Regions from separate parts of the Limnobaculum parvum genome, predicted to be linked through region 2. Evidence: predicted binding sites of a transcription regulator. Region 2 holds the regulator's gene; each other region holds the start of a gene.
What was found. Region 2 encodes CRP, which controls carbon source genes, mostly activating them, when cyclic AMP is high. Its sites were predicted from a motif close to ATGTGANNNNNNTCACAT; they were not measured.

Region 1 (10,357 bases), 1.2 Mb from region 2:
CGGATTAGGGCATACAATGAAATGAAACTCTGAGCTGCTTCGACCTAAGTCAGTCAATGATATGGTGTTGCAGCCGTGGCTTAATGTCACCAGGGTGTATGGTAGAAATGCCTGCGCCTCCCAATATTGGAAAGGTGTTTTATGGTATCGCAATTGACCGATGCTTTTGATCGCAAATTCTATTATTTGCGTTTGTCTATTACCGATGTTTGCAACTTCCGTTGCAACTATTGTTTGCCTGATGGTTATAAACCAAATTCAAACAAGCGGTTCCTAACTCTTGACGAAATTAGACGCGTTGGGCGTGGTTTTGCCGAGCTCGGAACGGAGAAAGTCCGTCTGACCGGTGGTGAACCCACATTGCGCCGTGATTTTGTTGATATCATCGCAGCAATCCGTGAAAACTCAGCCATTAAAACTTTGGCGGTGACCACCAATGGTTACCGGATGGCGAGAGATATCCAGAGCTGGAAAGAGGCCGGATTAACCTCGGTGAACGTTAGCGTCGATAGTCTGGATGCCCGTCAGTTTCACGCTATCACCGGTCAGGACAAGTTTCGTCAGGTGATGGAAGGTATTGATGCCGGTTTTGCTGCCGGATTTAAAAAAATCAAAGTTAATACCGTGCTGATGCGAGATGTTAACGATCGCAGCCTGTCGACGTTCCTCGACTGGATTAAACACCGTCCAATTCAGCTGCGTTTTATCGAGCTGATGGAAACGGGTGAGGGAACCGATCTGTTCCGTAAGCATCATGTTTCTGGCGAGGTTATCCGCCAACAACTGCTGGAAAGAGGCTGGCAACAGGCGATACGTAGTCGCAGCGACGGCCCGGCACAAGTATTCAGTCATCCCGACTATCAGGGCGAAATCGGCCTGATCATGCCTTATGAGAAAGATTTCTGTTTGAGCTGTAACCGTCTGCGGGTTTCTGCGGTAGGTAATTTGCATCTTTGTCTGTTTGGTGAGCACGGTATTTCACTGCGCGACCTGCTGGAAGAAGATAGTCAGCTCGAAGCGTTAAAAGATCGCATTCACGAAAAACTTCAAACCAAAAAACAGACGCACTTCCTGCATCAGGGTAACAGCGGTATCACGCAAAACCTGTCATTTATTGGCGGCTGATAACCCACATCGCTGGGTTATCAACAGACATTATGATTTAAGGAGCCTACATGGGACATGCAGCCAGCGAATTTATTCCAGTATCCATTGCGGTATTAACCGTATCTGATTCCCGCGGGGAAGCAGAGGATACTTCTGGTCATTATCTGGTCGAGGCGGCCAAAGAGGTCGGTCATCAGGTGGTTGAAAAACGTATTATTAAAGATGATATCTATCAGATTCGTGCGGTCATTTCCGGCTGGATAGCGGACGAATCAGTGCAAGCAGTGGTGATTACCGGCGGCACCGGTTTTACCGCCAGAGATAATACGCCGGAGGCCATTTCACCGCTATTTGACCGCGAAGTTGAAGGTTTTGGCGAACTGTTTCGCATGATGTCTTATGAAGACATTGGCACCTCCACGATACAGTCCCGCGCGTTGGCCGGTATTGCTAATCAAACCATCGTGTTTGCGGTTCCCGGTTCTACCAATGCCTGCAAAATGGCATGGGAGCGCATTATTGTTGAACAGCTTGATGCCCGCCATAGACCCTGTAATTTTTTACCTCACTTGAGCAAAAAACAGAGATAAGTCACAACATGTCACAATTAACCCATATTAATGCTTCTGGCGAAGCGCACATGGTGGATGTTTCAGCAAAAAGTGAAACGGTCAGAGAAGCGAGAGCAGAAGCCTTTGTTGAGATGAAAGCGGAAACGCTGGCGATGATTATGCAGGGCAGCCACCATAAAGGTGATGTGTTTGCCACCGCGCGCATTGCCGGTATTCAGGCTGCAAAACGGACTTGGGAACTGATCCCTCTTTGCCATCCGCTTTTGCTGAGTAAGGTGGAAGTTTCCCTTGAAGCATTACCCGAGAGTAATCGGGTTCGTATTGAATCATGCTGTCGTCTGACGGGGAAAACCGGGGTTGAGATGGAAGCATTAACCGCCGCTTCGGTAGCGGCCCTGACGATTTATGATATGTGTAAAGCCGTCCAGAAGGATATGGTGATTGGCCCTGTAAGGCTGTTGGCGAAAAGCGGCGGTAAGTCCGGCGACTTTTTGGCAGAGGATGGGGCGATGGCAAGGGAAGGTAAAACATCATGATTAAAGTGATATTTTTTGCTCAGGTCAGAGAGTTGGTTGGAACCGAACAGTTGGAGCTCGCAGCGGAATACCCAACGGTAGAGGCGCTGCGTCAGGCGCTGTGCACTCGTGGCAATAAATGGCCGCTGGCGTTGGAGCCAGGCAAGTTGCTGATGGCGGTTAATCAGACGTTGGTGACCGCCGATCATCCCATTGTTGATGGTGATGAGGTGGCGTTTTTTCCACCGGTTACCGGAGGGTGATGGTGTGTCAGAGATTAATAACACCCGCATTACCGTAAGCCCGGCTACATTTCAGGTTGGCGATGAGTATCAGTGGTTGTCCCAGTGTGATGACGATGGGGCCGTGGTTACCTTTACGGGTAAAGTCCGCAATCATAATTTAGGTGATAGCGTCAGTGCACTAACCCTTGAGCACTATCCGGGAATGACGGAAAAATCACTGGCTGAGATTGTCGAGCAAGCTCGTGAGCGTTGGCCTTTACAACGCGTTAGCGTTATTCATCGAATTGGCGAACTGTTTCCCGGTGATGAAATTGTGTTTGTCGGCGTAACCAGTGCCCACCGTAGTTCTGCATTTGAAGCTGCCGAATTCATTATGGATTATCTGAAAACCAAAGCGCCATTTTGGAAACGAGAAGCGACTCAGGAAGGTGACCGCTGGGTTGAGTCCCGTAACAGCGACAAGCAAGCGGCTGAGCGCTGGTAATTAATCTGCGATATTCATCATGCTAAAACAAGCAGGGCGAGGTTTGATGCCGAACGGTCACCTTAATCCACATCACAATTTCTGCTGACAATGATATAATTTCTGGGTTATAGAAGCCTGTCTGATGTTCAGGGCAGGCTTTGTTTTTTTGGGTTTCGACGAGGTATTGATGGCACGTATAGCAATGGTGTATCACAGTGGATACGGACATACGGCAAAAGTTGCCGAAGCAGTAGCAAAAGGATCAATGGAAATCAGTGGCACACAGGTTGATATATTGCCCATCGATGCGGAAGGGAATTTATCAGAACAGGCATGGGTTATTCTTTCGATAGCCGACGGCATCATATTTGGTAGCCCGACCTATATGAGTGGACCTTCCTGGCAGTTTAAGAAGTTTGCCGATGCATCTTCTAAGCCTTGGTCTGCACTGTTGTGGAAAGATAAGCTGTTCGCAGGTTTTACCAATTCCGCCAGTATGAATGGTGACAAGCTCAGTACGCTGGACTACATGTTTCACCTTTCCCAGCAGCACGGTGGTATCTGGGCGGGTATGGGAATGCTGCCATCGAATACCAAAGCGGCAACCCGTCAGGATGTCAACTATATTGCCGGTGTTTCCGGGCTGATGACGGTTTCTCCAGCAGATGCCTCGGTAGAAGAAGCGCCGTTGCCGGGTGAATTGGAAACCGCTCGTTTGTTTGGTCAGCGTATTGCCCAGCTAGCGCAGCGTTGGTCAAGAGTGTAAACCAGACTCAGGTGTCGGGTTAAAGAGGCGGGGTTTCTATCTTTACCAGACATTACGAAATTATTTTTGCCATCAGGTGTCATAATATGTGATAACCTTGGGTAAATTTAGTTGTTTTCACCCCTGTTTTTGACTTATGAGATAAGAAGGACAAAATTAATGGATCCACGTCACAACGGTACTATCGTAGAACACGCCAATACCGGTATTCAGGCGTTTATGGCTCAGGTCTACGGATGGATGACCTGCGGTCTGTTATTGACTGCATTTACTGCTTGGTTCGTTACCGGAACTGCGCTTCAGTCATTCATTTTTTCCAGCAATATTACCTTTTACGGTCTGATTATTGTGCAACTGGGCGTCGTGTTTTTCCTGTCCGGTATGCTTAACCGCATTAGCGGCGCTTTAGCCACAACGTTGTTTATGCTCTATTCGGTTCTGACCGGATTGACCTTATCCAGTATCTTTATTGCTTATACCAGCAGCTCAATTGCCAGTACGTTCTTTGTTACTGCCGGTACCTTTGGTGCCATGAGCGTGTACGGATATACCACCAAGCGCGACTTAAGCAAGTTAGGCAGCATGATGGTCATGGGGCTGATTGGTATTATTCTGGCTTCGCTGGTGAATATTTTCCTTAAGAGCTCGGCGCTGACTTGGGCGATCACCTATATAGGTGTGATTGTGTTTGTTGGTTTAACGGCATATGACACGCAAAAACTGAAAGCGATTGGTGAGCATGTTTCTATTGATGATAGAGAAGGTTACCGTAAGTCGTCTATTATGGGCGCTCTGACCCTTTATTTAGACTTCATCAACCTGTTCTTAATGCTGCTGCGTATTTTAGGCGACCGTCGCTAATATTATCGGTAATATAATATTTTATAAGGGCGCGATTTTGCGCCCTTATTGTTTTTAAAAGATTGCTAATGCGTCGTTAATTATGGCTATTTCGAATAATTACACTAACTGATGGAAGTTCTGTTATACTGACAACATCCGGCGTACTTCGGTCTACGCCATATACCTCGCGGTAATGCCTCAACGTCATACCTCGTAATAATAATCTCGTCAGGACCGTAGCAAACGATTATTCCTCTACGGAATGTTTGCCGGGCGAGTCTGGAGTTTTTCCTTATATGTCTTTTAATTCACTCGGCTTAAGTGCCGATATTTTGCGCGCGGTTGAAGAACAGGGTTATCGCGATCCGACGCCTATTCAACAGCAGGCGATTCCTGTTGTTTTATCTGGCCGTGATTTAATGGCCTGCGCGCAAACCGGTACCGGTAAAACCGCGGGTTTTACCCTACCACTATTACAGCGCTTAAGCGCAAGCGGCGAAGCTGTTCGTGGTCGTCGCCCGGTACGGGCACTGATTCTGACGCCAACCCGTGAGCTGGCAGCTCAGGTGGGCGAAAATGTGCGTGACTACAGTCGCCATTTAAATATTCGTTCGATGGTGGTTTTTGGTGGTGTTAGTATTAATCCACAGATGATGAAACTGCGTAGTGGCGTGGATGTGCTGGTGGCAACGCCGGGACGTTTGTTGGATCTGGAGCATCAGAATGCGGTCGATTTATCTAAAGTCGAAATTCTGGTACTGGACGAAGCTGACCGTATGCTGGATATGGGGTTTATTCACGATATTCGTCGTGTGTTAGCTAAACTGCCTGCCAAGCGTCAAAATCTGCTGTTTTCCGCCACCTTCTCTGATGAAATTAAAGGGTTAGCGTCGAAATTATTGCACAACCCTGCTTCTGTAGAAGTGGCAAAACGTAATACGCCATCCGAACTGGTGGACCAGAAAGTTCACTTTGTTGATAAAAAACGTAAACGTGAATTGTTGTCACAAATGATTGGTGAAGGGCAGTGGCAACAAGTGCTGGTGTTTACCCGTACTAAACACGGTGCTAACCATTTGGCGGAACAACTGAATAAAGATGGCATTACCGCTTCAGCCATTCACGGTAATAAAAGCCAAGGTGCTCGCACCCGTGCGTTGGACGAGTTTAAAAATGGTAAGATCCGCGTGCTGGTAGCCACTGATATTGCTGCCCGTGGTCTGGATATTGACCATTTGCCTCACGTAGTTAACTATGAGTTGCCAAACGTACCGGAAGATTATGTTCACCGTATTGGCCGTACCGGCCGTGCAGAATGTACTGGAGAAGCGGTGTCTTTAGTTTGTGTTGATGAACATAAACTGCTGCGCGATATCGAGCGCTTGCTGAAGTTTGAAATTGCGCGTATTGCCTTACCGGGCTATGAGCCAGATCCAACCATTAAAGCTGAGCCGATCGTTAATGGTCGTCAGGGTAGAGGTCAGGGGCAAGGACAAGGGCAAGGTGGACGTCCGAATTCAGGACGCGCTCGCCCGGCGGCTGGCCAATCTGCGGGCCGCAGTGATAATAGCCCGTGGGGCAACAAAACTGAGGGTAGGGGTGACAACAAGCCTCGCAGCCAAAAGCCTCGCTCGGATAAGCCAGCGCAGCAAAAACGCGCTTCATTCGCGGGTGCTCGTCGTTCTGAGTCAGCGGGTAGCTAAATATTGTTGTTGATGTGATTTATGTAGAAAGGCTGTCTGTTGTTGGGATGGCTTTTTAACTTATCTATTTAAAAGGCCACCTTCATATGAGGTGGCCTTTGTTATTTAAGGCCGGTTAATCAGTTATTAATGCCCTGACTACGGAGATAATCATCATAATTACCGCTAAAGTCGGTCACTTTCTCCGGTGTGATTTCAATAATTCGCGTTGCCAGCGAGCTAACGAATTCACGGTCGTGAGAGACGAAAATCAGCGTTCCCTGATAGAGTTCCAGCGCCATATTCAGTGATTCAATCGATTCCATATCTAAGTGGTTGGTTGGCTCATCCATAATCAAAATATTAGGGCGAGTCATCATCAGTTTGCCGAACAGCATGCGGCCTTTTTCACCACCGGATAGTACTTTTATCGATTTCTTAATATCATCTTGAGAGAACAATAAGCGACCCAATACGCTACGCACCGATTGCTCATCATCATTAGGCTGCATCCACAGGCTCATCCAGTCAAATACCGTCATGTCGACTTCAAAATCGGATGCGTGGTCCTGAGCATAATAGCCAATATTGGCGTTTTCAGACCATTTCAGGCGACCGGCTTCTGGCGTCAGTTCACCGATTAAGGTTTTCAGCAGGGTGGTTTTACCCACACCGTTGGTACCTAGTACAGCCACTTTTTCGCCTACTTCCAACATCAGATTGATGTTCTTAAACAGTGGGGTATTACCGTCATAACCTTTTGACAGGTTTTCCACTTCCAGCGCATTACGGAACAGTTTCTTATCTTGTTCAAAACGGATAAATGGATTTTGACGGCTGGAGGCTTTAACTTCTTCCAACTGAATTTTATCAATCTGCCGTGCCCGGGAAGTGGCCTGACGGGATTTAGACGCGTTGGCGCTAAAACGGCTAACGAAAGATTGCAATTCGTTAATTTGTGCCTTTTTCTTGGCATTGTCTGCCAGCAGGCGCTCGCGAGCCTGAGTTGATGCAGTCATATACTCATCATAGTTACCCGGATAGACACGAAGCTCGCCGTAGTCCAAATCGGCCATATGGGTGCATACCATATTCAAGAAGTGACGGTCATGGGAAATGATGATCATGGTACTGTTACGGTCGTTTAGCGTTTGCTCCAACCAGCGGATAGTATCAATATCCAAGTTGTTGGTTGGTTCGTCGAGCAGAAGAATATCTGGATTGGCAAATAGCGCTTGAGCCAGCAATACCCGAAGTTTCCAGCCGGGGGCCACTTCGCTCATTGGGCCATAATGTTGTTCTACCGGAATACCGACACCTAACAGAAGTTCACCGGCGCGGGACTCCGCGGTATATCCATCCATCTCACCGTACTGAACTTCCAGATCGGCGACTTTTAGCCCATCTTCTTCACTCATTTCCGGCAGATTATAGATGCGATCGCGTTCTTCTTTTACTTCCCAAAGTTCAGCGTGGCCCATAATGACGGTATCCAATACGCTGTACTCTTCGTAGGCAAACTGATCCTGTTTCAGTTTACCCAGACGTTCATTAGGATCAAGAAATACGTTGCCGCCAGAAGGGGTTAAATCGCCACCCAGAATCTTCATAAAAGTGGATTTACCACTACCGTTAGCACCAATTAGACCGTAGCGATTACCACCGCCAAATTTGACTGAAATGTTTTCAAACAGCGGCTTGGAGCCAAACTGCATAGTAATATTATTGCTAATTAACAAAACGAATACTCATAGTTGAAAGTGTGATATTAGGCACATTATGCCACAGATCGTGGCGGTTTAGGCATCCTGTGAGCAGACTATTTATTCCGGGTGTTTTGGGGATTATGAGAAATTAAATTCTATAAATAGAAAACGGCATACCAATTAGTTTCATGCTTCACTATTTTATTTTGTTTATCGACAGAAATCATTGTCAGATAGCAGTCTCATCAATATGATGTTGTCAGTTTAGTTGTTATTTTGGGCAGGGAGTGCTGAAATGCCGGTCATTCTGGTCGTTTTTATTCAAATCATGTGTGGTGTTCATGCGGTGAAAACCGGGCAGGAGCGTTATTGGTTATATATTATCATTGGGTTACCGGGTATTGGTTGTGCCGTCTATGCACTGGCAATCTTATTACCAGACCTATTAGGTAGCCGTGATGGTAAACGCCTGATGGGTAAAGCTCAGGATAAAATGGATCCGGAACGTCATGTGCGTATGTTGCGTGATGAATTGGTGATCACCGAAACCAGTCAAAACTATGTACGTTTAGCCGATGAGCTATTACGCATTGGCAGACCGCAGGAAGCGGCAGCTAATTATCAAAAAGCGTTAACCGGTATCTTTGTACAGGATCCTGATATTTTAGTTAAGCTGGCTCAGGCGCAGTTTGACAGCCACGATCCGGTCTCCTGCCAGAAAACGCTGGAAGTATTAATTAGTGCTAATCCTGACTATCGCTCTCAGGATGGTCATTTGCTGTATGCCAGATCGTTGCAGCAAACGGGCGATCTTGATAAGGCCGAAGATGAATTCAGGGTACTGATCGAGTACTACACCGGGCCAGAAGCGCGCTTTCGTTATTATCAACTGCTGAGCGAAAAGGGCGATAAGCAGGAAGCGAAGCAGCAGTTGGAAACCATCGCCGTCATAGCTCGCCGAGCTAAACCGCACTATCGTAAAATGCATAAAGAGTGGCTGACGAAAGTAAATCAGGCGTTGAAGGCGCTGGGGTGATGTTGGGATCTTTTTTACTTCATAAAATAGCTGATATTTACGGCATAAGTGCGCTGACGAATTTGTCGATTTAGCTTTAGCTGCGATGACGCGAAGACAGGCTTCTCCCCACGATTAACTTTTGTATCTATTTTTCATCTATTTTGTATCTATACAGTAGCCCACTATGCGCGCTACTGTATAAACCGTCTCCGCTGCATTCCTTACTTTTTTGTTCCTCATTGTTAGCCACCTCAACATTGTCCATGTCAATTATTTGTTCTTCATAAAGAACCATTGTTCTTTATGTGGGAATTTTGTCGCCCAAATAATGTGCCGTCAACCTCAGAATGGTGAAAGTTGCGTCAGCTCACAGATATTTAACTTTCATAAGTTACCCCATTGACTCTTTTATACAGCGCGACGAATATTGTTCTGTATATTGAATATATGTTCTGTATATAGAACTTAGTTGCGTAACAATGAATAACAAACAACTGATGTACTCGCGTTTTTTTATCATTTAGCGGTTGAACCAAGGAACATAGTAATGAGCACAGATTCAAGTAAACCTATTCCTAAAGGACGCTGGATGCATATCATCCCGGCAACCATTTTGGTCTATATCGTGGCGTATATGGACCGAACCAATATCGCTATCGGTATTGCTGGTGGTATGGATAAAGATTTAGGCATGACAGCATCGTTTGCCGGGCTAGTGGCCGGGATTTTCTTTATCGGTTATATCTTTTTGCAAATACCCGGCGGGCATATTGCAGAGCGCTACAGCGCCAAGAAGTTTATTGCTTGGACGATTATCGCTTGGGGAGGATTTGCGCTGCTAACCGGCTTTGTGCAAAACCCGACTCAGTTATTAATTATCCGCTTCATTCTTGGGGTGGCTGAAGGTGGCGTGTATCCGGCCATTCTGGCATTGATTGGTCACTGGTTTCCTAACGAAGAACGGGCCAGAGCGATTGCCTTTTTCCAGATGAACCTAGCGGTTGCCTCCATTATCACTGGCCCGCTGTCCGGCTGGCTAATCGAACTGCACGGTTGGCGTGAAATGTTCATCATTGAAGGGGTACTGTCACTGGCACTGCTGTTTGTCTGGATGCCGCTAGTCTCTGACCATCCTCATCAGGCGAAATGGCTGGATCCGCGCGAACGTGAGTGGATTGAGAAAAAGCTGGAAGAGGACCGAATGGGCGCTTCCATTGATGATAAAGCCAGTATCAGTACCATTATTCGCAGTCCAAATCTGTGGAAATTGATTGGTATCTATTTCTTTGTTCAGGTTGGGTTCTATGGTTTTGCGCTGTGGATGCCTAATCTGATTAAAAACCTGACCGGTAGCGGTATGACTATGGTAGGGATGTTGACCGCAGCGCCTTATGTGTTGTGTATCTTCGGTCAATACTATATCGCTAAGTGGTGTGA
Region 2 (10,357 bases):
TCTTCCCTCAATTTCCTCTTCAACCACATTCCATGATGCGGCCTTTGCTGCCACGCCAGTGACGAAATAGTATGCATAGTCGTAAGATGCGCCAGTATCCGCTCGATATGTTTTTCCATTGAGGTCTCTGATAGCTCATCGTTATCCTCGGATTCTACAATGGGCAATATGCTGTTATCCCCGCTGGGACCATCATATTCTAGGCGCTGTTGGCAGGTCTGAATCAGGATCTCACAGGCGTTTAAATACTCCTGCGCCAATGTAGGAACCAACACATATTGGTCTCGAGCGATAGTTGTCATTGCATTTAAATGTTCAACCAAAAACTGGCTATGGGTAACCCACAGGCGCATATCGGCCAAGTAGCGAGTATTAAAGCCCGGCTCCTGCATGGCCTGATTCAATGCGGTAAAAAGAGTATTGTGAGCCTGATTAACCTTCATTCGGGTATAGGCGAGTTCCGCTACATCATTAGTCATATTAAATATTTGACGCAGGTGCTGTTGATACGTTTCCAGAGCGCTGTGGGCATTTCTACGCAACGTGGCACTTTGCCATTGAGGCCATAACCATAAGCTGCTGGCAAACGCCAAAATACAACCGATGACCGTATCTATCATACGAGGAAGCAGATAATTCATACCGCTATTGGAGATAATCTGTAGGGTGTAGAGCGCAGTAATCGTAAAACCAATCACAGCGATTCCATAATTCTTACGCACAATCAAATAGGAACAAAACGTCAGTACCAGCATTAGCACCAACATCAGGTTTTGAGAGTAGTAGAGATGAAGAATGGCGCCACCAGCAAGAATCCCAATCATGGTACCCAGCGAGCGGTGCTGAATACGTATTCGGGTGGCACTATAGCCGTTCTGGCTAACCACCATAATGGTCATGAGTATCCAGTAGGGTTTGGGAAGATTAAGCGTCAGGCCAATTCCAGCACCAGCGGCTAGTGTGATGCCAATGCGAGCCGCGTTTTTTAATGCGACAGATTTAAGTGAACAATAGTTTTTCAGCGCCAGCAGAAAAGGGAGATGACTCTGTATTGGCATCAACGTGCGGTTATATAGCGGTTTTTGGCGGCTAAGTAAGTGAGCGATACGGCTAAAATGGTAGTAACAAAAAGCGCCAACGGGATTATTCGGATGGTGATGGGCGATTTTTTCCAAGGCGGATAGGTCACTATTCATGTTGAATGGGACCGGACGGCGATGGTAGAGAATGTCATCAGCTAAAATCTGTAAACGGTGGCTAATGGTTTTTGCATTATGGCGAATAACGGCTTCAGCTTGGCTCTGCTCAACCAGTTTTTGTACTTCGCCGGGTTGATGCAGGCTAACGGTAATATGTTCCTGTAAATCGAGAGCAACCTGAAACGCCTGAATTAATCGCCGATGGCGAGGGTGTTTCAGGTTGGTAATCATATAGATTTGTTGGTAAACCAACGCGATGGTATCCATCACTTGCTGCTGGCGTAATAGTAATGGAGGGAGCGCCTTCTCCGGGTCGGTATGTTGAGTAAGTAAGCTGTACTTCTCATCCATATAATACGCCAACTGCCGGTAAAGCAGGCTGAGTGATTCTCGCATGGGTTGTTCTTGCCAAAGCCGAAACCACAGGCGGATAAACAAACCATACCAGACAGTACCAATGACAAATAATAGAGCCACTCGCCAAATGGGTAAATTGCCTGCCATACCGAGCGTAAAAATGGCGGTCACTAATGCTGCAGGCATTAACCGTCCATAAAGAGGACTGATTTCAGCCGTCACGCCAAATAATAGCGTCAGAATAAGCATGCATAGCGGCAGCGGAACAGACCACAACAGAAGAAACTGCAATAATACACTGCTGATAACAAACAACGTGGCACCGATAGCCAGTCGTTTGAAAAAGTGTTTATGGGGAGTATCGAGACCACCAATGCTGCAACAGGCAGGAACAAGCGAAAGTAAAAAGCCGGTTGGTAGATCGCCTAATAGCCAAAACAGAAACACGGGCAAACAGAGAACCAGAGTTTGGCGGAGAGCATAGTTGACTTCTGGATGATAAATAACTCGTCGCCACATAGGTCTCCCGGGAAAAGGGGAGCGGACATGGCTTCAGGAGGCCGTAAACATGTCCGCTTCTCTTTATTAGTTAACGGGTCCCGTAGACAACGATAGTTTTTCCATGAGCGGAAATCAGGTTCTGATCTTCCAGCATTTTTAAAATACGTCCTACCGTTTCACGGGAACATCCAACAATTTGACCAATTTCCTGACGGGTGATCTTGATTTGCATACCGTCTGGATGAGTCATTGCATCCGGCTGTTTAGCCAGATTGAGTAATGTTTGTGCGATACGGCCCGTAACATCAAGGAAGGCAAGACTTCCTACTTTCTCAGAGGTAACCTGCAAGCGGCTAGCCATCTGAGCGGATAAACGCATTAAAATATCCGGATTAACTTGAATGAGCTGGCGAAATTTTTTATATGAAATTTCAGCAACTTCACATGCTGTTTTTGCCCTGACCCAAGCACTGCGTTCCTGACCTTCTTCAAACAGGCCAAGTTCTCCGATGAAGTCCCCTTGATTGAGATAGGAGAGAATCATCTCTTTACCTTCTTCATCCTTAATTAGAACGGCTACGGCACCCTTTACAATATAGTAAAGAGTTTCTGCTTTTTCACCTTGGTGAATAAGTGTGCTCTTGGATGGATATTTATGAATATGACAATGAGATAAAAACCATTCGAGAGTAGGGTCTGTCTGCGGTTTGCCGAGAACCATTTGTTGTTATCCTCTTTGTAGTCACTGCCCAACACAGCAAAGCGAGAAGCTTGCCGAAAATCTTATCCGCCCCGAAGCATATAACTTGCCAAGTGGGCGCTATTATAACTGATGTAAAAAAGAATATAGAGGTGTTTGTGGGCTGGTGTTGCATCAGCCTGATTGAACTCTAATTTATCTATTATACCCACCCTATGGTTTTAACACAGGTTGAACCAAGAGTCTCGTGTTGTCTTGCTAAAATGAGGGCTAAGCGGCGCTGAATCGGGTTGTTCGCCTGTTTTACCCTCACTTTTCTATTCTAATATTCTGCCTTCTAATAATTGTTGTATTAAGGGTGTGATAATTAGCTCCATCGCCAGTCCCAATTTCCCCCCCGGAATTACTAAGGTATTTGTTTGGGAGATAAATGAACCCTGTAACATGACTAGTAGATAGGGAAAATCAATGCCTGTCAGCCCCCTGAAGTGAATAACCACGAGGCTTTCGTCCATAGTTGGAATGCTCTTCGCAGAAAATGGATCTGAGGTATCAACGGTGGGTACGCGCTGGAAGTTGATATGGGTTCGGGAGAACTGGGGGGTGATGTAATTGATATAGTCGTCCATCGAGCGGACAACCGAATCCAGCACGGCTTCCCGGGAGTGCTCCCGCTCCACCGTATCGCGGATTAGTTTTTGTATCCACTCTAGGTTGACGATAGGAACAACGCCAACCAGCAGATCGACGTGTTGGGCAACATTATGTTTCGCAGTGACGATGCCACCATGTAGTCCTTCATAAAATAGCAGATCGGTGGTTTCTGGTAAGGGTTGCCAGGGGGTAAATGTACCGGGTGTCTGGTTATAGGGAACGGCTTCATCATAAGTATGCAAGTACTTACGTGTGCGTCCGTTTCCGGTTTTTCCGTATTCAATAAAGCTGTTTTCCAGCAGAGCGAAGTCGTTAGCTTCGGGGCCGAAATAACTGATATGACGTCCTTGTTCTCTGGCTTTACGGATTTCCGCATCCATCTCTGGGCGCGTATAGCGATGGTAGGCATCACCATCTATACGTGCGGCATTTAAGCTTAACTGCTGAAATATTTTCCTGAAGGCCAAGCTAGTGGTGGTAGTACCGGCTCCGCTGGAACCGGTAACTGCAATGATTGGATGTTTTGCTGACATTAACCTGATTCCTTAATTCTCATGGTTATTACCAGAGCATAGTCGGATTGGTGCCGGGATGTCACAAAATTTTATTCCAAGAAATCAATACTCCGGATAAGGTTGTTCTTCCATATCATCACTGAACCGATCTTTGGGCATAATATTGATGGTTTCATGTAACTCTGACCAAACTAATATTATCTGACCGCTTTTTAGCTGACGCTTAACATCGTCCACTTTTTGTTGTAATGATCTTTCATGCTCTCCGTAATCGGTACCTTCACGCAGAACAAACGATTCGATAATACTTTCCAGCGTCTCGGGAGCCAGTTGCTGCCACGGGATCATCATTTATTTTTCTCCAGATAGTGGGTTAACCATTCAGGGATGCGATGCTCCAACCACATCTGCGGCTTTTTCCATGTGCCACTGACAAAGCCAACGTGCCCGCCATGTTCGGTTAATTGATATTCGATATTCTCCGGCAGGCTGTTCCGCTCAGGAATGACATCCGGTGACATAAAAGGATCGTCTTTGGCATGTATAATTAGCAAAGGAATACGTATCTGATGTAATACCGGCAGGGCGCTGCACTTTTGATAATAATCGGTGGCATCTTTAAATCCATGTAATGGTGCGGTGAGAGCGTCATCAAACTCACGGATTGAGCGAATATTTTTCAGTGATAAATCGGGCAGCGGCATAATACCGGGGTAGCGGACAAGCTTGCGTTTGGTGCTCTGTTTTAGCAGACCAAGCAGATATCGATGATAGACTCTCGACAGTCCTTGTTCCAGTCGACGTGAACAGGGATCGAGCATTAGCGGAGCGGAGACAATCACCGCCGCCTCAAGTGGAACTTGGTCGCCTTCTTCTGCTAAATAACACCCTAACATATTGCCACCCAGCGAGTAGCCTACTGCTGCAGTAGGAGCTTCTCCCAACGTATTTTGCAACCAGTTGAGAAAAAAGCGCGTATCGCTGGTTTCACCCGAATGATAAGCGCGAGGGCTGCGGTTAGGTTCACCGCTACAGCCGCGAAAATGCATGACAACTCCCAGCCAACCATTTTGACGACAAACCGCCAGCAAACCATGGGCATAAGGGCTGTAAAAGTTGCCTTCTAAACCGTGAAATAACACGAGCCGAGGCTTATGTTTCGCTTGGTGAGGATCTTCACTCCAAGCGATATCGAGAAAATCATCGTCTGGAAGTTCCAGACGCTGCCACACCGGTTTCAGGCTAATTTTTCTGCGGATAATCCGAGGTAATAGAGTTTGTATGTGTGGGTTAGCGGTGCCCGGTATGGGCCGAAATTGTGCATCCATAACAAAATTAAATTCACTCTTGGGGTCTTGTGCGATCAATATCACACTGCTAGCTTGAATGGAATGATTAAACATCTCTTACTGGTAAAGGGGTATACAGAATGGCGTTAGGTTGGTTTCTTTCTATGTCGATGTTTTTATGGATAGCGGCAGTTACACCGGGGCCGAATAATATGTTACTCACCTCTTCGACTGCTAATTTTGGTTTTACCCGCTCTTTACCGTTGATGTTTGGCATTATGATTGGCATGCAATTACTGTTGCTGCTAGTTGCCATAGGTGTTGGCTCGCTGGTGATCGCCTATCCTTCGTTGCATTTAGCGCTGAAAATTGCAGGTAGTCTCTATCTGATTTGGCTGGCATGGAAAATTGCGACTTCTCGCTATGAGAAGCTGGATACAGAGAAAGGAACAGCACAACCGGTTCGGCTATATCAGGGATTATTGTTACAGGCACTGAATCCTAAAGCCTGGTTGATGGGTATTGGCTCAATTGCTAGCTACAGCTTGGCTGGTGACATGTATAGTGCATCGGTGATTGCCATCAGCATTGCGATGTTTATGGTGAATCTGGTGGCTGGTTTTATCTGGATGGGTTTTGGTTCCGCGATTGGTCGTTTACTGCAAAGCCGCAAATCGTGGGCGATTTTTAATATAACCATGGGTATTTTGACGGCGGGCTGCGTGGCGCTTATTTGGTTGTAGCGAAATCGGAACATAATTAACCAAAGCGGTACTTACCATTGCCGCTCATATTTCTGATAGTTCAGTTTTGTACTTTAAGATAGCCAATCGTTGGGAGGGACGGGTGTTGGGGTCGACTTGGCGTAAGCCAACGACAAACAGGAAAAGCCCGGTTGAACAGCGCTGGCCCGCAGGGTGAAACACCATAAGGTGTTTCATAGCTGCCCCTAACCCGGCCAGGCCCAATGTGCTCCGTAGCTGAGTACAGACGGTTTACTGACCGTTATCGGTGTAGATATAAGCACATTGTTTTTACGGTCAGAATATTCGCAGATGCTGATTTATTAGGTTTGTCAGCAGTCTCAGGCGATGATATCACCGCCTCTGCTATTAATTCTTAATCATTCCCTTGATTAAAATTGGCGGTCATCTCTTCCAACTGCTCTTGTAGTTCCAGCCAGCTCATTTCAGTTTCTTCCTGAGCGGACTTCACGCTAACCTGCTGCTGTAGCAGTTTAGTGAGTTCAGCTTTTTTATCCGCCTCGTAAATGGCGGTATCCGATAGGGCCAGTTCAATATCGCTAAGCTGTTTTGCCAGCTTGTTTAGCTCAATATCCAGCTTATCGATCTTTTTACGAATTGGTTGAGTTTGAGTTCGAAAATCTGCTTCACGGCGTTTTTGATCTTTACGTGCTTGGGCGCTGTTAGCGGTAGGTTCTTTATCACTACCTTCCGGCTGCATTTCTTGTTTTTGCAGATCGGCTAACCACTGCTGATAATCTTCCAAATCGCCGTCGAAAGGCTCTACTTTTTTGTCATGAACTAAATAGAGCTCATCGGTAGTAGAACGCAGTAAATGACGATCGTGGGAAACCACGACCAGAGCGCCGTCAAAATCAATCAGTGCTTCGGTTAGAGCCTGACGCATATCCAGATCGAGGTGGTTAGTCGGTTCGTCGAGCAGTAACAGATTTGGGCGTAGCCAGACGATTAATGCCAGCACTAAACGGGCTTTTTCTCCTCCGGAGAAGCGCTCGGTATTTTCGCTGACTTTATCGCCGCGAAAGCCAAAACCGCCCAAATAATCTCGTAAGGGCTGTTCATATTCCTGCGGCGCCAGACGGCTGAGGTGTTGTAATGGCGATTCATCGGGGCGAAGGGTTTCTAACTGATGCTGGGCGAAGTAACCCAGTTTGATGCCTTTAGCTAAACCAATCTCTCCCTGTTGAGGGGCTAACTCTCCCGCCAACAGTTTGATTAGCGTCGATTTACCTGCACCGTTACGCCCCAGTAAACCAATACGTGAGCCGGGTACCAGATTCAGCTTGATGGATTGCAAAATGGTTTTATCGCCGTAACCCGCACTGACTTTTTCCATTCTCAGCAGAGGATTAGGCAGGCTTTCCGGCTGACGAAAACTAAAGCTGAAAGGATTATCAACGTGAGCAGGCGCAATCAGCTCCATGCGCTCTAACATTTTAATTCGGCTTTGTGCCTGTTTGGCTTTGGTTGCCTGAGCTTTAAAGCGATCGATATAGCTTTGCAGATGGGCAACTTTCTCCTGTTGGCTTTGATACAGTGCCTGCTGTTGTGACAGTTTAGTGGCGCGTTGACGCTCAAAGGAGGAGTAGTTACCGGTGTACTCAAACAACTGTTGCTGCTCGATATGCAGAATTTTATCCACGATAGGATCAAGGAAGTCTCGGTCGTGAGAAATCAGGATCAGTGTTCCTTCATAGCTTTTTAGCCATTTCTCCAGCCAGATAACTGCATCTAAATCGAGGTGGTTGGTGGGTTCGTCGAGCAACAGTAAGTCGGAGCGACAAAGCAGAGCCTGAGCCAGATTCAGACGCATACGCCAGCCGCCGGAAAAAGCACTTACCGGCTGCTGTAATTGCTCCTGAGAGAAGCCTAAACCGTGTAGCAGGCTGGAAGCTCGGGGATAGATAGTCCATGCTTGTATGGCATCCAGCTTACCGTGCAGTGACGCAATTTCATTACCATCATTTTTTTCATTAGCTTCAGCTAATGCATGTTCAAGCCGACGGTACTCCCGATCGCCATCAATAACATACTCAATGGCGGGAATATCTAATGCTGGCGTTTCCTGATTGACCCATGATAAAGCCCAATTGGCAGGGAAGGTAGCGTTACCGCCGTCTGCGGATAATTCACCTTTTAATAGCGAAAGCAGCGTTGATTTTCCGCAGCCGTTTTTACCTACCAGCCCCACTTTTTGTCCGGGGTTGATGGTTGCAGTCGCGTTATCAAGCAGAACGTTAACGCCACGTCGAATCTGTAATGAAGAAAAAACAATCATAGGGTCACATATCAAGTTATTAGTCGCTGGGTTATCAACAGTGAATACTTGGCTTCAAAAATAAGTGCGGTATGAAACTATTGATAGAAAACAGTGAGAGGAGTACAACAGCCGCTACACTATTTTGAATATTATTATTTAAGATTAAAGAACTTAGCTATATCGATAATCGAGAGTCTGATTATTCGTAACAGCCTATTTTGAATATTATTATTGTTCAATATTTCAATTTACTCGCTAAACTTACAGAGTGCGACGGTTGTATTAAACCACCATTGATTCACACCGGTAATTTATAAGCCATGCATGGTAGCGGAAAATGTCAGTAATGACGATGTTTAGGGGAAGCGAAAATGTCGCACTTGCCAAAAGCCTTGGTTTTGTTTGCCCATCCCGAGCCCAAGCGCTCGGTTGCCAATAAGGCGTTATTAAAGGTTATTCGCAATTTGGATAACGTCACAGTCCGTGATTTGTATGCTTACTATCCCGATTTTTTTATTAATGCTCATCGTGAACATCAACTATTAAGAGATCACGACGTTATTATTTTTCAATTTCCCATTCACACCTATAGTTGCCCAGCGTTGATGAAAGAGTGGATAGACAGGGTGTTAAACCTGCAATTCGCGGGCAGCATTGGCGCGAATGAGCTTTCTGGTAAGCGTTTTCGGTTGGTGGTCACTGCGGGTGCCACCGAGAGTAGCTATCAGTTAGGGGGGACGGTGGGATATTCCTTTGACGATATTTTGCTACCGTTCAAAATTATGGCTAAAGCCTGCGGAATGGTGTGGGTTGACCCAATGATTATTTATCGCGCCCGCCGGTTAGAAGAAGATGAATTACAGCAGCATGCGTTGAAATATGCCGAATGGCTTAGTGTGTCCGCAGAAGAGGATAGCGAATAATGGATACTTCCCCCCAACTTATCGCTGTTTTAGTTTTTCTCTCGGTGGCCGTTTTGGCGGTTCCTCTGGCGAAACGTATTGGTATTGGCGCGGTACTTGGCTATCTGATAGCCGGTATTGCTATTGGCCCCTGGGGATTTCGGCTGATTAATGATGTTGATGAAATCCTTCATTTTTCTGAAATGGGCGTAGTTCTGCTGCTGTTTGTTATTGGTCTGGAATTGAACCCGGCCAAGCTATGGAATATGAGAAAGCCCATTTTTGGTCTGGGAACGGCTCAGGTGTTGATGACCAGCGCTGTTCTTTGCGGACTGCTGTATTGGGCCGGGTTTGGTTTGTCTGCGGCGATTATTGGTGCCATTGGGCTATCCATGTCATCCACTGCGATGGCGCTACAGTTGATGAAAGAAAAGGGAATGCGCGGTGACGGTGGGCAGTCAGGTTTTGCAGTGCTGTTGTTTCAGGATATGGCGGTTGTTCCAGCACTGGCGCTGGTACCAATTTTGGCGGGAACAGGTGGAACGGGTGCGGACTGGTTTACCGTTCTCAGTAAAGTGGTTGGGCTGGCGATTCTGGTGCTCGGCTGCCGTTATTTATTGCGTCCGATTTTTCGCTATGTTGCGGCTTCAGGCGCTCGGGAAGTGTTTACCGCCACCGCGCTGCTGGTGGTATTAGGTGCCGCTGTACTTATGCAGCAAATCGGTTTTTCTATGGCGTTGGGGACTTTTCTGGCAGGCGTGCTGCTGGCAGAAAGCGAGTATCAGCATGAGCTTGAAGTGGCTATTGAGCCGTTTAAAGGTTTGTTGCTGGGGCTGTTCTTTATTTCGGTCGGGATGGTACTCAATTTAGGGGTTTTCTACTCTCATATTCTGCAGGTATTCGTTGGGGTATGCGTCTTACTGTTGGTTAAAAGCGTTGTACTGTACGGATTAGCACGCTTTTTCCGAATTAACCGCTCAGAGAGGCTTCAGTTTTCTGCCGTACTTAGTCAGGGGGGGGAGTTTGCCTTCGTGCTGTTTGCCGCTGCGAAGTCTCAGAATATTTTTGATTCAGAGCAGATAGCCATGCTGCTGGTGGTGGTGACCATTTCCATGATGACCACGCCGATATTAATGCAACTGGTCGACAAGATATTGGCTCGTCGTTATAACCCCGGAGATGAACCTACTCAGGCATCTGATGTGGAAGATGATGA
Region 3 (10,357 bases), 1.2 Mb from region 2:
CACATCCGGCATCAATCAGGACTAAATCACCCTCTTTCAGCGGTGACTCGTTTTCAGTGTAGTGAAGAATACAGCCATTTTCTCCACCGCCAACAATGGTGTTGTAAGCCGGGTAGCGAGCGCCGTGGCGGGTAAACTCGTGGTGAATTTCCGCTTCAAGATGATATTCAAACATACCGGGGCGGCATCGTTCCATCGCTCGGGTATGGGCTTTAGCCGTTATCTCACCCGCTTTCCGCATTACCGAAATCTCTTCCGGTGATTTAAACAGACGCATCTCATGCAGCCACGGACGCCAGTCCGTCATGGTTGCCGGTGCGCGTAAATTCTGGCGATTACCGTTACGTAAAATATCCAGCGCCATAAATACGATGCTATCTGCATAGTTATACTGCCCCTGAGCGTGGTACACCACATCAAGGCCATTAAACAGTAAATGAAGCTGTTGGTGGATATCATCGTAAGGCAGAGCGCGATCGACGCCCAGTTTTTTCGGAGCCGCATCCTGCCCAAGACGACGACCAAACCAGGTTTCCGCGTTTAAATCACGCACCCGATTAAACAGCACGCTGTGGCTGTGAGTTTCATCACTTTTAATCAACACCAATGCGGCTTCAGGTTCATTAAAACCGGTGAGATACCAGAAGTCGCTATTTTGACGGAAAGGATATTCAGAATCAGCACTGCGGGTTCTTTCTGGCGCAGCAAAAATAATCGCCGCACTCCCTGACACCATTTTCGACAGTAGAGCCTGACGGCGACGCTGAAATTCAGATAATGTGATCATAGTGGCTGTCCTTTCGCGTTCAGGTTGATATTAAATTCTTAATGTAATTGTTGTGGATATTCCAGCCGGAAGACCGTTTGTACTTAGCTTTGGAGGGCGTCGGCCTAGCCCTCCGATTAACATCGTTTACTATTTGCCTCGGTAGATATTCCGGCCGTAAAAACGATGTGGCGTATATCACCGTTGTGCTCAGCCGGAAGCCCCCCACGACAGCCTCTCCCTACGATTAGCAATGCTAACTGCCTAGTCAGGTGATTCATTCAGGCATTTATTTTTTATATATTGCCCTTCAGGTTAAAGCATCCGAATGTTGCCTCAGCCAATAAAAAAGTAGCACGGCCAATATGGATGTTGGCCAAGGCGGAGCGACGTAGGGAGCGGCTCTGCTGCCGGGATAAGCACTACATCAAAGGCGGCGAAACCTACACCGAGCCTGACATTCAGAAAAATCAGAATATCAATGCAGCGTCGGCTTCCCAGCTCCCTGCACCGGAACCCCCACCCCAACAAACTCGTTATGACACAACATCGCCGCCATTCTTACATACTCATGAATCTCTGCCAGCGAGCGCTCCAGCTCATCCTGGTCTTCATCTTCTTCATACCCCAACTGAGCGATATTACGCAGGTCATCAATCGCTTCTCCGGTTTCTCCTTTTACCTGAGCTAACTTAGGCTGCATCATTCCCAGCCCCAGCAAAAAGTGGTTAACCCAACCGGACAAGGCATCAATACGTTCAAAAACTGAGCTTTCGTCATCGGGCAATAGCAAGTCGAAGTCAAAACCTTCATCTTCCAGATCCTGCTTGGTCACATCATATAATTGCGTCACCATATCCTTCAGTGGATAACCAAACGCGATGCCTTCATTGGTCAAATCATGGACCACTACTGTCCAACTGCTATCATTGCTGCCACCGCACAATAAACCACTAATCAGGCCGTGCATTTCTGCCGCAGTCATCCCGACATGATGCTGTGCCAACGTTGTATTCAGGGTTTGATAAGAGGGAAGCGTGTTCTCGGTCATCATGAATGATTCACCACCATAGGTAAGGTCAGATAAGTTAACACTATGCTACCATCAACCGCAGATCCGATTCCATAAAAGGCATATATCTTAAGTACTTTATCCCCGTGTCTTCCAAGGGTGATTATCTATCGTTTAATCATAGTCTGAAGGTACCGCCCCACACAAAGCGATAGTTTGGTATAATGGCCGTAGTTTGTTAGATTAGTGATATCTGTTTTATTTATTCGTCTCTTAGTTGATTGGGTCCTCTGGGTTTTCCATACAAAGAGCACAGGTCAAAATTCGGCAGGAAGGTGACATGTCAGCACAACCGGTAGATTTACAAATTTTCGGCAGATCGTTACGGGTAAACTGCCCGCCGGAGCAAAAAGAGGCTCTGAATAAGGCTGCGGAAGACTTAAGTCAACGACTAAAGGACTTGAAGGTCCGTACTCGCGTGACCAATACAGAACAATTGGTTTTCATTGCTGCGCTGAATATCAGCTATGAGCTGGCTCAGGAAAAAAATAAAACCGATGATTATGCTAAAAATATGGAAGAACGGATTCGTACGTTACAACATACAATTGAACAAGCCTTGGTCGAACAGAATCTAATATCGAAACGGCAGGGTGCAAAATTTGAATAAATCCCATATACTCTTTTCTAAATGTTGTTATAGTTAATGTGTGGTTGGTAAACATATTAACTAACCAAGAATAATAGAAAACGTCATGTACGGTTTCTGAAAAAATTCTCTGAGGTGCGCGTTATCGGGCCAGTCCCCTGAGCCGATATTTCAAACCAACAGAATGTGGATTCTTACAATTTGTGTGCATGCCCGGTCCGTCCGGGAAGCCTAATAGCTGTAAATTCACGTTCACCTTGAACCAAGGGTTCAAGGGTTACAGCCCGGGACGGCACCTCGGAGTCCTCTCTTCTCTGTTCATCCTTTGATATAAGCGTATCCGGTATGACCTTTGAGATTTCTGCACGTCAAATCCTCAGAAGAAAAGTACGCCAACTACGCAATAGTTTAACGCAAGAACAACAGCACTTAGCCGCTCAGACATTGTGTCAAAAACTGTGCCATCATCCTAAAATCAAAACGGCCCAGCATATCTCTTTGTTTCTCTCTTTTGATGGCGAAATTGATACTCACCCATTGATTCAGGCGCTTTGGCTGCAAAAGAAGTCTCTTTACCTACCGGTTGTTCATCCTTTTAGCCCTGGTCATCTGCTGTTTTTACACTACACCCCAGAAACCCCGATGATTTCTCACCCTTTTGGAATTCGAGAGCCTCGGCTTAACGTTCAATCAGTTTTACCCGTGTCACAGTTGGATGTCATTATCACTCCGCTGGTTGCCTTTGATGCTCAGGGAAATCGTTTAGGAATGGGCGGTGGCTACTATGACCGAACGTTGAAACACTGGCGTAACAGCGGCTCCTATCCTATCGGGATTGCCCACGATTGCCAGCAAGTCGACGCATTACCCTATGAAGATTGGGATATCCCTCTACCGGAAATTGTTACCCCTTCTCGCGACTGGAATTGGTAAATTCTATGCCGGAAAGAATAAAGGCGGCTGATTAGCCGCCTTCTTCACCATCAATCGCTATCAGAACAACAATCTTGCACGAATAGTGCCCTGAATCGATTTCATGTGCTCCAACGCTTCATCTGAACGATCGGTCTCCACATCAATCACCACGTAACCAATATCGTTATTGGTTTGCAGGAACTGAGCAGCAATGTTAATGCCCTCTTCCGCAAAGATATGGTTAATCTGATTCAGAACCCCTGGACGGTTTTCGTGAATATGCAGCAAGCGGCTAACATTTTCACTCGGTGCCGGCAGGGAAACTTCCGGGAAGTTAACCGCAGAAAGGGTAGAGCCATTATCGGAATATTTTGCCAGCTTACCGGCCACTTCAGTACCAATGTTAGCCTGAGCTTCCTGAGTCGAACCACCAATATGCGGCGTTAACAGCACATTATCAAACGCGGTTAATGGTGATTCAAACGGGTCCTGATTGGTTGCAGGCTCGGTTGGAAATACATCCAGCGCCGCGCCAGATAGATGATTACTCTCCAATGCGCTGCACAGTGCTGGAATATCCACCACCGTACCCCGTGAAGCATTGATCAGTACTGCGCCCGGCTTCATCAGCGCCAGCTCTTTATGCCCCATCATATTCTTGGTGCTGGCAGTTTCCGGTACGTGCAACGTCACCACATCACTCATATTTAGCAGGTCAGATAAATGACGCACCTGAGATGCATTCCCTAACGGTAGCTTGTTCTCGATATCGTAGAACATCACATTCATACCGATAGATTCCGCTAGAATACCCAGTTGGGTGCCGATGTGGCCGTAACCGATGATCCCCAGGTTTTTACCACGGGCCTCAAAACAACCTACCGCTAGCTTACACCACTCACGGCGGTGAGCCTTGGCGTTAGCTTCAGGAATACGGCGCAGTAACAGTAGAATTTCCCCTAACACCATCTCTGCAACGGAACGAGTATTGGAGAATGGCGCATTAAACACAGGAATACCACGTTTAGCTGCCGCATGCAGATCAACCTGATTGGTACCGATACAGAAACAACCTATGGCAACCAGTTTCTCTGCTGCTGCCAGAATGTCTGCACTTAAATGAGTGCGGGAACGAATACCGACAAAATGTGCATCACGAATTGCCACTTTAAGCGCTTCATCGTCTAATGCACCTTTATGGTACTCGATGTTGGTATAACCCGCAGCACGCAGATTATCAACCGTACTTTGGTGAACACCTTCCACCAGGAGAAACTTAATTCTCTCTTTTTCTAACGATACTTTTACCATCTGCTGAACCTTGCCCTAGTGATTATTATATAGACCCTGTCTAACCAACATATCAAAAATAGAAGTTACGGCAATACAATCGATTGCTTATATATCAGTAGAAGGCGTAAGTGAATGTTTTAATTTAGGTGGTTTATTCTGCCCCAGATAGGGGCGGGCAGCTTGTTAACGTTATAAAAATGCCAAGTGTGATATATATCACCAAATTAATATTTTTTTAATTATATGTAATAATTTTTGAATATTTCCCCGAATTTTATAGGGTTATATAAAATTCGAGGCGATCTCATTACGATTCGATCACTTTCACACCATCAGGTGTACCAATCAGCGCCACATCGGCACCACGGTTGGCAAATAGCCCGACGGTTACCACACCCGCGATGTTATTAATATTATTCTCCATCGCTACCGCATCCATAATTCTCAGATTATGTACATCCAGAATGATATTGCCATTATCGGTAACTACACCCTGACGATATTCTGGCATACCGCCCAGTTTGACCAACTCTCTGGCAACATAAGCTCTGGCCATAGGGATCACTTCCACTGGCAAAGGGAAGGCCCCCAAGATATCAACCTGCTTAGAGCTGTCCGCAATACAGATAAATTGACGAGAAATCGCCGCAATGATTTTCTCTCGGGTCAGCGCCGCACCGCCACCCTTAATCATTTGCATATGACCATTAATCTCATCGGCACCATCAACATAGATATCCAGTGAGTCCACATCGTTACAGTCAAAAATCTGGATTCCCAACTTCTTCAGTTTAGCCGTTGAGTCATTAGAGCTGGAAACCGCCCCTTCGATTTGATCTTTTATTGAACCTAACGCATCAATGAAATGCGCAGCAGTTGAGCCAGTTCCTACACCGACAATGGTCCCAGGACGCACATACTTTAGCGCTGCCCAACCTACTGCTTTTTTCAGTTCATCTTGAGTCATAGTGAAATCTACCTACGTTGTCGAAAATGTGATTATTATAGAGTAACCCACGAGGCAAAACAGTTAAACCTGTCAGAAACATACGACAATCAAAAAAGTATGGCATAGTGTTAGAGAGACGGTTTGATTCAAACGGAGAATACTTAGGAATGAAACGCCCAGATTATCGTGTACTTCAGGCGCTGGATGCCGTTATCCGTGAGCGCGGGTTTGAACGTGCAGCACAAAAGTTATGTATTACGCAGTCAGCCGTATCTCAACGCATTAAACAACTTGAATACTTGTATGGGCAACCATTACTCATCCGTACCGTTCCCCCCCGTCCAACCGAGCAAGGGCAGAAGCTGCTGGCGCTATTGCATCAGGTCGAGCTATTGGAAGACGAATGGCTCAGTGATGAAGGCAGCGCAGATTCACCGTTACAGCTCTCCCTCGCCGTTAACGCCGATAGCTTGGCAACTTGGCTATTACCGGCGCTGAAACCCGTATTGTCTGACTCGCCGATTCGTTTAAACCTACAGGTTGAAGACGAAACTCGCACTCAGGAACGTTTACGTTTAGGGGAAGTGGTTGGTGCAGTGAGTATTCAGCCTCAGGCCCTGCCGCGCTGTTTGGTGGATCAGTTAGGAGCATTGGACTATATCTTTGTGGCATCACCCGACTTTGCGGAACGCTATTTTCCTAATGGGGTGACTCGCACGGCATTACTTAAAGCGCCCGCCGTGGCGTTTGATCATCTGGATGATATGCATCAGGCCTTTTTACAGCAGAACTTTGATTTGCCACCGGGCAGCGTACCTTGTCATATCGTTAGCTCTTCAGAAGCCTTTGTGCAGTTAGCAAAACAGGGTACGACTTGTTGTATGATCCCACACCTGCAAATTGAACGGGAACTGGCTAACGGTGAGTTGATGGATTTGACGCCGGGCCTGTGCCAACGACGGATGCTTTACTGGCATCGTTTCTCGCCAGAAAGTAAGATTATGCGGGGAGTGACTGACGCCCTGTTAAGTTACGGGCGTCAGGTATTGAGACAAATCTAATCCGCGATTAACGTTGGATATCAAATACCACGTCAACCTGATCGTTAAAGCTGATGCTCTGCTGTTGGTATGTTTCATCAATACCGCTGGCAGAGACAGCATCAGATTTATAAGCGCGCATCATCGGCACAGGCATTGGGTTAGCAGCGCGATAGCGAATGCTAAATACCGGCCCCAGCTTCACGCCAAAGTCTTTTGCTAACGCTTCGGCTTGTATTTTTGCATTCTCAACCGCTTTTTTGCGCACATCATTACGATAGGTGTCATCTTTAGTTACGCCCAGCGTGATATCACGGATCTCATTCAAACCTGAGCTTAATGCGCCATCCAGCAGCGTGTTCAATTTATCCAGTTGGCGAACGGTTACCTTAACCTGACGAACCGCCGCATAGTCTTTTACCACTTTGCTGCTGTCGTTGCTGTTTGGATAGTTATATTCCAACCGAGTTTGAATATTAGCCGCATCAATATCAGCTTTGACGATGCCGTTTTTCTCCAGAAACTCCATATATTTAGCAACACGCTCATCGTTTTGCTTTTTCGCTACCGCCGCATCTTTGTCAGATACTTTTACCTCGATCAGTAACGTTGCCATATCGGGTTTAACTTCGATGGTTCCGGTACCTGAAGTTACAATATGCGGACCATCCGGCAATTCTGCTGCCTGCATCGTCATCGGTAACATGGCAACCACTGCCGCCATCGCTAGCGCTTTTAATTTCATGAACTCTCCTCAAAAACCATAACCTGATGGCACAAAATCTGTGCCATCAATGTATAACCGAACCAATGATAGGATTATCCTGAACAATGGCAACAGAATTTACAACATCCTGACGTTCCGTTTACCCAAGATGGATATTGGTTGAGGTAAGAAAACCTGAAAGGGCATGTCTGGCTAGCTGTATAGCAATCACCCACATTACCGTGCCGACAACCAGATTGATTCCACGTTGAGCTTGGCTCTTTTGCAGCCAAGGTGCCATCCAAACCGCCAGCAATGCCAGCGAGAAAAACCAAATAATTGAAGCCGTTACAGCGCCAATCACAAACCACAGTCTTAAATCACCAAACTGTTCCCCTAGGCTACCTAATACCACAACGGTATCCAGATAAACGTGTGGGTTTAACCAAGTGACCGCCAAAACAGTGGCAATAATACGGTAGCGGGTATGCAGCGTCTGGTTATCCATACTAAAGGTATCTGGATTTGGTTTGAACGCTTCGCGAAAAGCGCCCCATCCATACCACACTAGGAAAATCACTCCAGCCCAAGTTACCACTTGCAACAGTACTGGTGACTGAGCCAATAACGCCCCGCCACCAAATACGCCCAAAGAAATTAGAACCGCATCGCTCATGGCACAAAGTGCCGCCACCATCACTGGATATTGACGACGAATCCCTTGCGATAGCACAAAAGCATTCTGCGGCCCAATCGGCAGAATCATTGCCATCCCTAAAATAATCCCTTGAAAATAAGCTACCAGCACGTTATTCCTCACTTTAACTCTTCACTGATTTCATCAGGCGATAGACTAACGAGTGATGAGGATAATGAGAAATGGATAATTCTTATTACCCATTAGGTGAAGCTAATAGTCAGATGCGTCCGATTCAGAGATGGTTTAAATAGATGTGATAAAAAAACACCGGCTGTTTCCAACCGGTGTTTTCCAACAGCTTCAAGCAAGAACGATTACAATACGTTTTCGCAGTTCAGTTCTTTGAACGCTTTTTCTAAACGAGCGATCATGGTTACCTGAGCAGCACGCAACCACGCACGTGGATCATAGTATTTTTTGTTTGGCTTATCGGCACCTTCCGGGTTGCCCAGTTGGCCTTGCAGGTAGCCTTCGTTCTTCTTGTAGTATTCCAGAATACCTTCCCAGGTCGCCCATTGGGTGTCGGTATCGATATTCATTTTAACTACACCATAACTAACTGCTTCTTTGATTTCCGCTGCGGTGGAGCCAGAACCGCCGTGGAATACAAAGTCCAGACTGTTGTGTGGCAGGTTATGTTTCTTGGAAACATATTCCTGAGAGTTATGCAGAATTTTTGGCGTCAGTTGTACGTTACCTGGCTTATAAACGCCATGAACGTTACCAAATGAAGCCGCAATCGTGAAACGTGGACTGATAGCATTCAGCTTTTCGTAAGCATAATCCACGTCTTCTGGTTGAGTATACAGCGCAGAGTTATCCAGATGGCTGTTATCAACGCCGTCTTCTTCACCACCGGTACAACCCAGTTCGATCTCCAGCGTCATACCAATCTTAGCCATACGCTTTAGATATTTACTACAAATCTCAATATTCTCTTCCAGTGACTCTTCTGACAGGTCGATCATATGAGAAGAGAACAAAGGCTTGCCGGTTTCTGCAAAGTTTTTTTCACCCGCATCTAACAGGCCATCTAACCATGGCAGTAATTTTTTAGCACAGTGGTCAGTATGCAGGATCACTGGCACACCATAATGTTCAGCAACTAAGTGCACATGCTTAGCACCGGAGATTGCACCAACGATAGCATTGCCCTGACCTTCCAGTTTCATACCTTTACCGGCCATAAACTGAGCGCCGCCATTAGAAAACTGAACAATGACCGGAGCACGAACTTTTGCAGCTGCTTCAATAACCGCGTTGATAGAATCAGTACCTACACAGTTAACTGCAGGTAACGCGAAATTATTCTCTTTAGCAATTTTGAATACTTTCTGAACATCATCACCAGTGATAACACCTGGTTTTACGAAATCAAAAATTTTAGACATGCTACTCGTCCTATTTTTCATTGGTTATTGATGGATAAAATAACTTTATCCTATAAATATAGAAGAAACGGGAGGCAAGCCTCCCGTCTTATCAAATTAACCCTTTGCACGCTCTTCTAACATCACAACTGCTGGCAATTTTTTACCTTCAACGAACTCAAGGAAAGCGCCGCCACCGGTTGAGATATAAGAGATTTTATCTGCGATACCAAACAGGTCGATCGCAGCCAATGTATCACCACCACCTGCGATAGAGAATGCATCACTCTCAGCGATAGCTTGAGCAATGATTTCAGTCCCTTTGCGGAAATTAGGGAATTCAAATACGCCTACAGGGCCATTCCACAGAATCGTTTTTGCTTTTTTCAGGATCGCCGCCAGCTCTTCTGCTGAAGCATCACCTAAGTCTAGAACTTGTTCATCATCTTTAATGTCAGCAACAGATTTCATGGCTGCTGGCGCAGTTTCAGAAAACGCAGTAGCCACACGCACATCGGTAGGAACCGGAATATGGCAAGTTTCCATTAATTTTTTTGCTTCAGAAATCAGATCGGCTTCATACAGTGATTTGCCAACATTATGGCCCTGAGCAGCAATAAAGGTATTCGCAATACCACCGCCAACAACCAGTTGGTCAGCAATTTTGGCCAAAGAACCTAATACGGTCAGCTTGGTTGACACTTTAGAGCCACCGACGATAGCCACCATTGGGCGAGCTGGGTTACCCAGCGCTTTACCCAAGGCTTCCAACTCATCAGAAAGCAGCGGGCCAGCACAGGCAACTGGTGCATATTTAGCAACACCATGCGTTGACGCCTGAGCGCGGTGCGCGGTACCGAAGGCATCCATCACAAACACATCACACAGCGCAGCATATTTTTTGGATAACGTCTCTTCGTCTTTCTCTTCGCCTTTATTGAAGCGAACGTTTTCCAG

Region 1: the regulator CRP is predicted to act here: its motif matches at 7,957-7,974, upstream of HYN51_RS08860 (ABC-F family ATPase).
Region 3: the regulator CRP is predicted to act here: its motif matches at 4,840-4,857, upstream of serA (phosphoglycerate dehydrogenase).

The regions. Positions count from the first base shown of each region.
Region 1 covers NZ_CP029185.2:2,140,462-2,150,818, reverse strand. The annotation lists molybdenum cofactor riboswitch at 16-153, shown strand; gene moaA (GTP 3',8-cyclase MoaA) at 142-1,125, shown strand; gene moaB (molybdenum cofactor biosynthesis protein B) at 1,176-1,697, shown strand; gene moaC (cyclic pyranopterin monophosphate synthase MoaC) at 1,706-2,215, shown strand; gene moaD (molybdopterin synthase sulfur carrier subunit) at 2,212-2,457, shown strand; gene moaE (molybdopterin synthase catalytic subunit MoaE) at 2,471-2,923, shown strand; gene HYN51_RS08875 (flavodoxin family protein) at 3,093-3,671, shown strand; gene HYN51_RS08870 (Bax inhibitor-1/YccA family protein) at 3,831-4,532, shown strand; gene rhlE (ATP-dependent RNA helicase RhlE) at 4,811-6,217, shown strand; gene HYN51_RS08860 (ABC-F family ATPase) at 6,337-7,935, opposite strand; gene HYN51_RS08855 (tetratricopeptide repeat protein) at 8,198-8,938, shown strand; gene HYN51_RS08850 (MFS transporter) at 9,468-10,357, shown strand, end outside.
Region 2 covers NZ_CP029185.2:3,346,610-3,356,966, reverse strand. The annotation lists gene HYN51_RS14155 (YccS/YhfK family putative transporter) at 1-2,075, opposite strand, end outside; gene crp (cAMP-activated global transcriptional regulator CRP) at 2,146-2,778, opposite strand; gene HYN51_RS14145 (phosphoribulokinase) at 3,075-3,944, opposite strand; gene HYN51_RS14140 (YheU family protein) at 4,029-4,277, opposite strand; gene HYN51_RS14135 (hydrolase) at 4,274-5,254, opposite strand; gene HYN51_RS14130 (LysE family translocator) at 5,356-5,958, shown strand; gene HYN51_RS16420 (hypothetical protein) at 6,004-6,156, opposite strand; gene HYN51_RS14125 (ABC transporter ATP-binding protein) at 6,335-8,257, opposite strand; gene kefG (glutathione-regulated potassium-efflux system ancillary protein KefG) at 8,611-9,162, shown strand; gene kefB (glutathione-regulated potassium-efflux system protein KefB) at 9,162-10,357, shown strand, end outside.
Region 3 covers NZ_CP029185.2:703,388-713,744, reverse strand. The annotation lists gene pepP (Xaa-Pro aminopeptidase) at 1-784, opposite strand, end outside; gene HYN51_RS02575 (YecA/YgfB family protein) at 1,245-1,820, opposite strand; gene zapA (cell division protein ZapA) at 2,119-2,448, shown strand; RNA gene ssrS (6S RNA) at 2,552-2,735, shown strand; gene HYN51_RS02560 (5-formyltetrahydrofolate cyclo-ligase) at 2,773-3,360, shown strand; gene serA (phosphoglycerate dehydrogenase) at 3,421-4,653, opposite strand; gene rpiA (ribose-5-phosphate isomerase RpiA) at 4,943-5,602, opposite strand; gene HYN51_RS02545 (LysR family transcriptional regulator ArgP) at 5,752-6,645, shown strand; gene HYN51_RS02540 (oxidative stress defense protein) at 6,653-7,369, opposite strand; gene argO (arginine exporter ArgO) at 7,491-8,138, opposite strand; gene fbaA (class II fructose-bisphosphate aldolase) at 8,345-9,421, opposite strand; gene pgk (phosphoglycerate kinase) at 9,518-10,357, opposite strand, start outside.